Regions from separate parts of the Polaromonas sp. CG_23.6 genome, predicted to be linked through region 2. Evidence: predicted binding sites of a transcription regulator. Region 2 holds the regulator's gene; the other holds the start of a gene.

Region 1 (3,404 bases), 1.0 Mb from region 2:
GCTGGGCTCAATCTATTCCGGCGTGGCCACGGCCACCGAAGCGGCTGCCGTCGGCGTGGTCGGCTCGCTGGTGTTGTCCGCGCTGCAGGGTTCGATGAACTGGGCGACGTTTCGCGATGCGCTCATGGGCGCGACCCGGCTGTACTGCATGATTGCACTGATCCTGGCGGGCGCGGCCTTTTTGACACTGGCCATGGGCTATGTCGGCCTGCCGCGTCACCTGGCCGAATGGATTGGCACTTTGGGCCTGAGCCGGGCGCAATTGATCGTGGCGCTGGCGGTGTTCTTCATCATCCTGGGCTGCTTTCTGGACGGCATCTCGATGGTGGTGCTGACCATGGGCGTGCTCACGCCCACGGTGCAGGCGGCTGGCATCGACCCCATCTGGTTCGGCATTTTCGTCGTGCTGGTGGTCGAGATGGCGCAGATCACGCCGCCGGTCGGCTTTAACCTGTTCGTGCTGCAGGGCATGACCGGGCGCCAGCTGACCTGGATTGCCAAGGTCACGATGCCGATGTTTTTGCTGATGTGCGCGGCGGTGGCACTGATTTATGTCTTTCCCGGCATCGTCACGTGGCTGCCGCAAAAAATGGCCAACTGACGCCATGGGCGCGGTACTGGCGATTTGCATCGGCGCCTCGGCGGGCGCGCTGTCCCGATGGGGATTGGCGCTGTGGCTGTCGCCCGGCGGATTGATTCCCTGGGGCACGCTGGCCGCCAACCTGCTGGGCGGCTACCTGATCGGCATCGCCATTGCAGTGTTCCAGGCCATCCCGCAGATCGACCCGGTCTGGCGCCTGCTCTTGATTACCGGATTTCTGGGTGGGCTGACGACGTTTTCTACCTTTTCGGCCGAAGTCGTGGATTACCTGCTCGAAGCCCGCTATGGCATGGCGGCAGGCGTGGCACTGATCCATGTGGCGGGGTCGCTCTTGATGACTGTGGCAGGCATCAAGACTGCTACGTTTTTCATAGCTTCCCGAATAAGCTAGGCAAACGCAAAAGCACTATTTTCCTTGAATTTCAAAGGACTTACCATGGTTGCGGCAACAGCGGCTGCGCAGTCCTGACGAATCAGCTGCTGCCCAGCCCAATCGGCGCCGGAGCCCGCATCACGATGCGCGTGAACAGGCGGTCATAGGCCGGATCGGGCGGGTATTTGCCGGTCAGCGGATCGCAGTTCTTTTCAAAGGCGGCATCCAGCTCCTTCCAGTCGGCATCGGTCAGCACTTTTTCGGCTTCCGGCAGGATCACGGCTTCCTCAAGCCGCATGTGGTCCAGGTAAAAAGCGATGTACTGCTTGCATTGCACCGTGAACGCGGGCCGGCGCGGCTCGCCCAGCAGCTCCCACGCCAGCAGCAGGTGCTGGAGTTCGCGAACGGCTTTTTCGCCGTTCATGTGGTCGCTTTCGAGCCGCTCAACTGCGGCCATGAGCGATGGCGACGCCCGCACCACGCGCGGGAACAGCAGGTCGGACTCTTTCGGATGGTGCAGGCGCTCGGGAAACTCGTCAATGTAGAACAGCATGGCCTGCAGCACGTTGAAAAACTGCTCAGGATTGTCTCCGGGGCCGCGATCCACCATCATGTTCATGGAACGGAGCATGGCGGCCAGCGACGAATGTTCGTCGCGGATGATTTGCAGGCTGGTGTGTTTGATGACAGGCTCCTCAAATTTTCATAACGAGTGCACAGCATGCCCCGCGCCCGGTCCGCACGCCATGACGCAGGTCAAGTTTTCATCAACTTCAAGGCCTGCGAAAGCACGCAGTTACAGACACCCCGGGCATTTCCCGCGGTGCGATTTCCCTGCAAATTTCGCCATGCTGCCCGTGGTCAGGGCTTGTGGGCGCCGTGGTCTGCCGCTTTTCCTGCCATGCTGCCTGCCGGGGCCACTGTGCTGACAGGCACGCTGACCAGTTGACTGATTTCCACACCCTGCGCATCCTGAAGGCGCAACGTCAGCGGCACCGTGCTGCCCTTGGGCAAGCCCTGCTTCAGGTCCATCAGCATGACGTGGTAGCCGCCGGGCTTGAGCTGCACGGCTTGACCCGCGGGCAGTTCCAGCACGGGCACGGCGCGCATCTTCATGATGTCGTTGTCCATCTTCATTTCATGCACTTCCGCCACGCCGGCCACCGGCGATGAAACGCCCACCAGACGGGCGCCGTCCCTGGCGGTGATGTTCATGAAAGCACCCGTGCCTTTCTGGCCCGGCACGGTGGCGCGGGCCCAGGCGCCGCTGACATCAACGGTTTGGGCCTGCAAAGCGCCGCAGGCAAGCAGCAGGGAAGCGGTCAATAGTTTCAGTTTCATGGGAGTCTCTCAAGGCAAAGTTAAAAAATCCAGTCCGGAATTATTTCCGTCTGAACAGGAATCAGTGTTGATGCGCGCCGGGCGCATGCGCCGGGGCAGAATCTGTCGCGGCAGCAGTTTCAGGGCCAGTGACATCCAGCAAGAGCGCCGGAAACTTCAATCCTTTCGAGGATACGCCTGCGGCGGGAACGTCACCCCAGTCAAGGCTGCCGCTTGCGCAGGTTTGCAGCACCTTGAACCACAGCGGTCCGGCGGTTTCCGGCAGTTTTCCGCGCAGCATGAAGTCGTCGAAAAAGGCATCTGGCAGCGCCGCGTCCTGGCTGGCAGCCGTCCAGCTCACCACGCTCACGTCCTCCGTCACCGGCTTGCCGTGGCTAGCGTAGGGTTGGGCAAGTTTTTCCTGCTTCACCGCCAGCGTCCAGCCGGCTTTCGGGTAAGGCTTGGCGCCCTGGAAACCGGCGGGAATCCGCACCGTGATGCCGGTGGTGGCCGAGCCCTCGCAACCATGACCCACCTGGAAAACCGCTTTGTAGTTGCTTCCAGACGGAGCCGTTTTGGTTTCCAGAAGAACATGAGAAAAAGCGGGCATGGCAGTCATGCACGTTGCGCTATAGGCTATTAATTTTGTAGCAGTTGAAAATTTCATGTTCAGCTTTTTGATGGATCGGAGCTATGGCTAGCAGGAAGGACCGCAGCACGAAGTTCAGTTCAGCCGGATCAGTGCGCGGGATCAGGGGCTTACTGGTCTGCCCATGCAAAACGAACATCGATGGCAATTACGTTGCCGTTGCTGACGTTCGGGCTGAAGAACCGCGATGTGATTTAACGTACGCTAAACGTGCAGGAAGCCTGGGGCAGACGGCGGATATTTGCCCCGTGTGGCACCAGCCAGCCTGACCCGAATACGGTCAGGCTTAATCGCTTCGGCACAGGCGGATCAGTTCAAAGTGCAGGAGGTCCGCGACTGAAAGGCAGCCCGGGTATGGCGGCGGAGAAGTTCGCCGGAAAATCAAACGCGACCACTTGCAGGCTGGGAAAGCTGGGAATTGCCAGCACCGCCAGCGGCGACGACGCCCAGCCCAGCGATGC
Region 2 (3,404 bases):
CGTGGGAAACCTTTTGGGTTTTCTTTTACGGCTTTGCCACCTATGGCAACGCAGGGTTCATGCGTGAACAGGTTTGCAAGTACATGTGCCCGTACGCCCGCTTTCAGAGCGCCATGTTTGACAAGGACACCTTGATCGTCACCTACGACGAGGCGCGCGGCGAACCCCGGGGGGGCCGTTCCAGGAAGGCCGACCCAGCCGCCCTGAATCTGGGTTCATGCATAGACTGCACGCTGTGTGTCCAGGTCTGCCCAACCGGAATCGACATCCGCAAGGGGCTGCAATACGAATGCATCAGTTGCGCGGCGTGCATCGATGTCTGCGATACCGTGATGGACAAGATGAGCTATCCACGCGGCCTGATTCGCTACTCGACCCAGAACGCGGTGGTGCAGGGCTGGGGGAAGTCGCAGCTTGTGCTCCGCATATTCCGTCCCAGGGTGCTGGTCTACACGGCCATCTTGCTGTCCGTGACCGCCGCCATGTTCATCAGCCTGGCGCTGCGTTCTCCCTTCAAGGTCGATGTCATTCGGGACCGTGCTTCGCTGGCGCGTATTGTGAGCGGTGGAAAGATTGAAAATGTCTACCGCCTGCAGGTGATGAATGCGACCGAAACCACCCAGCAGTACCGCCTCAGCGCCAGCGGATTGCCAGGCCTGGCGCTGGCGTCAGAAGGCACATTCACCGTCGATGCAACCCAGGCACGGGGCGTCGCCGTGACTCTGCAGTTGCCGTACGAAGCCGCAAGTCCCGGCTCGCACGAGATCGATTTTGAAATCGAATCAGTCAACTCGCCGGGTCGTGTGGTCGAAAAATCAGTGTTTCTGGTACCCCGCTAATTCAACAATGGAAACATCATGAACAATGAAGATGGACAGCCCTGGTGGAAATTCGGCCATGTATGGATGGTTTTTGCACTGCCTGCCGTGGTGGTCGTCGCCTCATTCATTACCCTGTACCTGGCCATCAAGATCCCTGATCCTGTCGTTCCAAGCTACGGCCAGCAGTCAGTGCCGAGTGCCTTGAAACCGGAAGTGCCTTCCACCAACATGGCGCCAGCAATGCAGGCTCGCAACCATGCCGCCACGGGGACCCCGGCGCCTGCCGAGCCTTGAGCGATAAAGGAAATTCAAACGGGGTTCTTCAAATCACAAGCCGATTCAATCCTCCAACTGCAAGAAAGACCTGAACTCGATGTGGACTCAACGAATGATGTGGATTGCATGGCCTGCCTTCCTGCTGGCGGGCGTGATCGAAATGGTCGTGTTTGCCCTGGTCGATCCGCAAAGCCTGCATTGGTTCGGCCAGCCTTTGGCTTTGTCGCGCGAGGCGGTCTACACCCTGGCTTTTTTTGTATTCTGGGCGCTGACCATGGCGTCGAGTGCCTTGACGGCCTTGCTTGCCATGTCGCCTTTTGAAGTGAATCGCCGCGAACCAGCTTTCAAGGGGCGGGCCAAAAACGGCACCCGGAAAGTCAGGGCGCGTTAAAAACGCCTGTCATTCCATCGCCGCATCAGTCCGGCAGGTTGTTGCCGCTTATTGCGGTGCTTTCGCACGGTTTCCGGCTGTGCAGCGGATTTTCGAGGGATTGGGAAACGGAATCAGCCAGCCGCAGGCCTACCCGGTTTTGGTCTCAGCAGGGTTTGTGGTTGTTGTTGACGATCAGCTTGAGCGCTTCGGTGTCCAGGATGCGCACATGGCGCTGCTTGACTTCCACAATCTTGTCTTCGACAAATTTTGAAAAAGTCCGGCTGACCGTTTCAAGCTTCAGTCCCAGGTAGCTGCCGATTTCTTCTCGCGTCATGCGCAGCAGAAGCTCGGATTGCGAGAAGCCGCGGGCATGCAGCCGCTGGACCAGATTGAGTAAAAAAGCAGCCAGGCGTTCTTCTGCGCGCATGCTGCCAAGCAGCAACATCACGCCATGTTCACGAACGATCTCGCGGCTCATGATCTTGTGCACATGGCGCTGAAGGGAGACCACTTCCCGTGACAGCTCCTCGATGCGGTCAAACGGCATCACACATACTTCAGCGTCTTCCAGCGCAATGGCGTCACAGGTGTGGTGCTCCTTGACAATCCCGTCCAGGCCGATAATTTCGCCCGCCATCTGAAATCCGGTGACCTGGTTGCGGCCGTCTTCGGTGGTGATGCAGGTTTTGAAAAAGCCGGTGCGGATGGCAAACAGGGAGCTGAAATTTTCACCGTTGCTGTACAGGTGGGCTCCGCGTTTGACCTTGCGGCGCACGGCAACCACTTCCTCGATCCGGTCGAGTTCATCGGCTTTCAAACCCATTGGCATGCAAAGTTCACGAAGGTTGCAGTTGGAGCAGGCAACTTTTACGCTGAGAGGGGTGATGGGCTGGAGCTTGGTGTCGCTTGCGATATCCCCGCGCTTGGCCGTTCCCATGGACTCTGGTGTGACCTCGAACATGACATTCTCCTGATGTGGGTTCGTTGCCTGGTTTTAGTCAGGCTGACTGCTGACATAGGTCAAACAAACAATACGGACTTCACGATACATTGGCATTGCTTGCCCCGAAATCGCGGGTGCGCGTTTCAAGAAACCGTCACGAACGCACTGGCAATTAATTGTATGCCCATCCCCAGCCATGAACTGATTCACCGTGTCGATGCATCGGCACCCTGCTACACCACGTACCCAACGGCAGACCGCTTCGTGCAAGCGTTCACGTCCGAACAGCCGGTGCAGGCCCTTGCGCAGCGCCAGAGCGGTGCAAAAAGCGGTTCACCGCATCCAGCCTGCCGAACAGGTTTTTTCGTAGATGGCAGCGGCGCGCGTGATGGGTTTTAAGTCTATCAACATGGACCTGATTGGCGGGCTGCCGCAACAAGCGTCGCAATCGTTTGACCGCACCCTGGCGCAGCTTGTGCAGCTGCGCCCGGACTGTGTTGCGCTGTATGCCTACGACCACCTGCCCCAGCTTTTCAAGCCGCAACGGCGAATTGACGTTGCCGCGCTGCCTGACGCCAACGCCAGGATTTGCATGCAGATGCACGCTTTTTCGGCCTTTCAGGCTGCCGGTTACGTGCATATCGGCATGGGGCAGTTTGCCCTGCCCAACCATGCATTGGCAATTGCCAAGCGCCAGGGCCGTCTGCACCGCGACTTGCAGGGCTACAACTCCCGGCCTGACGCCGACCTGATTGGTCTGGGCGTTTGTGCCATTGGCAAGCTGTGCGCCAGCTACAGCCAGAACGCCAAGACCCTGGACGCGTATTACGACAACCTGCAGCAGGGACGATTGCCCGTGGCGCGGGGACTGGCGCTGTCCCGCGACGACCTGGTGCGGCGCAGCGTCATCATGGCGCTGGTGTGCCAGGGCCAGCTGGATTTCGAGTCGATTGAACTGGGCGACCTGATTGATTTCAAGCGCTATTTTTCT

Evidence for each region. Region 2 encodes FNR, which switches genes on or off when oxygen is low (the NO sensors DNR and NnrR bind a similar motif). Its sites were predicted from a motif close to TTGATNNNNATCAA; they were not measured.
Region 1: H4V98_RS08825 (hemerythrin domain-containing protein) is a predicted target of FNR. The motif match lies at 1,721-1,734, and genes of this name have one in related genera.

What each region holds. Positions count from the first base shown of each region.
Region 1 covers NZ_JARXUY010000001.1:1,866,739-1,870,142, reverse strand. Annotated here, with positions in the region: gene H4V98_RS08835 (TRAP transporter large permease subunit) at 1-601, shown strand, start outside; gene crcB (fluoride efflux transporter CrcB) at 606-992, shown strand; gene H4V98_RS08825 (hemerythrin domain-containing protein) at 1,075-1,659, opposite strand; gene H4V98_RS08820 (copper chaperone PCu(A)C) at 1,836-2,315, opposite strand; gene H4V98_RS08815 (YcnI family protein) at 2,377-2,913, opposite strand; gene H4V98_RS08810 (DUF2946 family protein) at 3,258-3,404, opposite strand, start outside.
Region 2 covers NZ_JARXUY010000001.1:869,273-872,676, forward strand. Annotated here, with positions in the region: gene ccoG (cytochrome c oxidase accessory protein CcoG) at 1-839, shown strand, start outside; gene H4V98_RS04120 (nitrogen fixation protein FixH) at 858-1,115, shown strand; gene H4V98_RS04125 (hypothetical protein) at 1,195-1,488, shown strand; gene fnr (fumarate/nitrate reduction transcriptional regulator Fnr) at 1,634-2,356, opposite strand; gene H4V98_RS04135 (hypothetical protein) at 2,594-2,812, shown strand; partial or broken gene H4V98_RS04140 (coproporphyrinogen III oxidase) at 2,733-3,404, shown strand, end outside.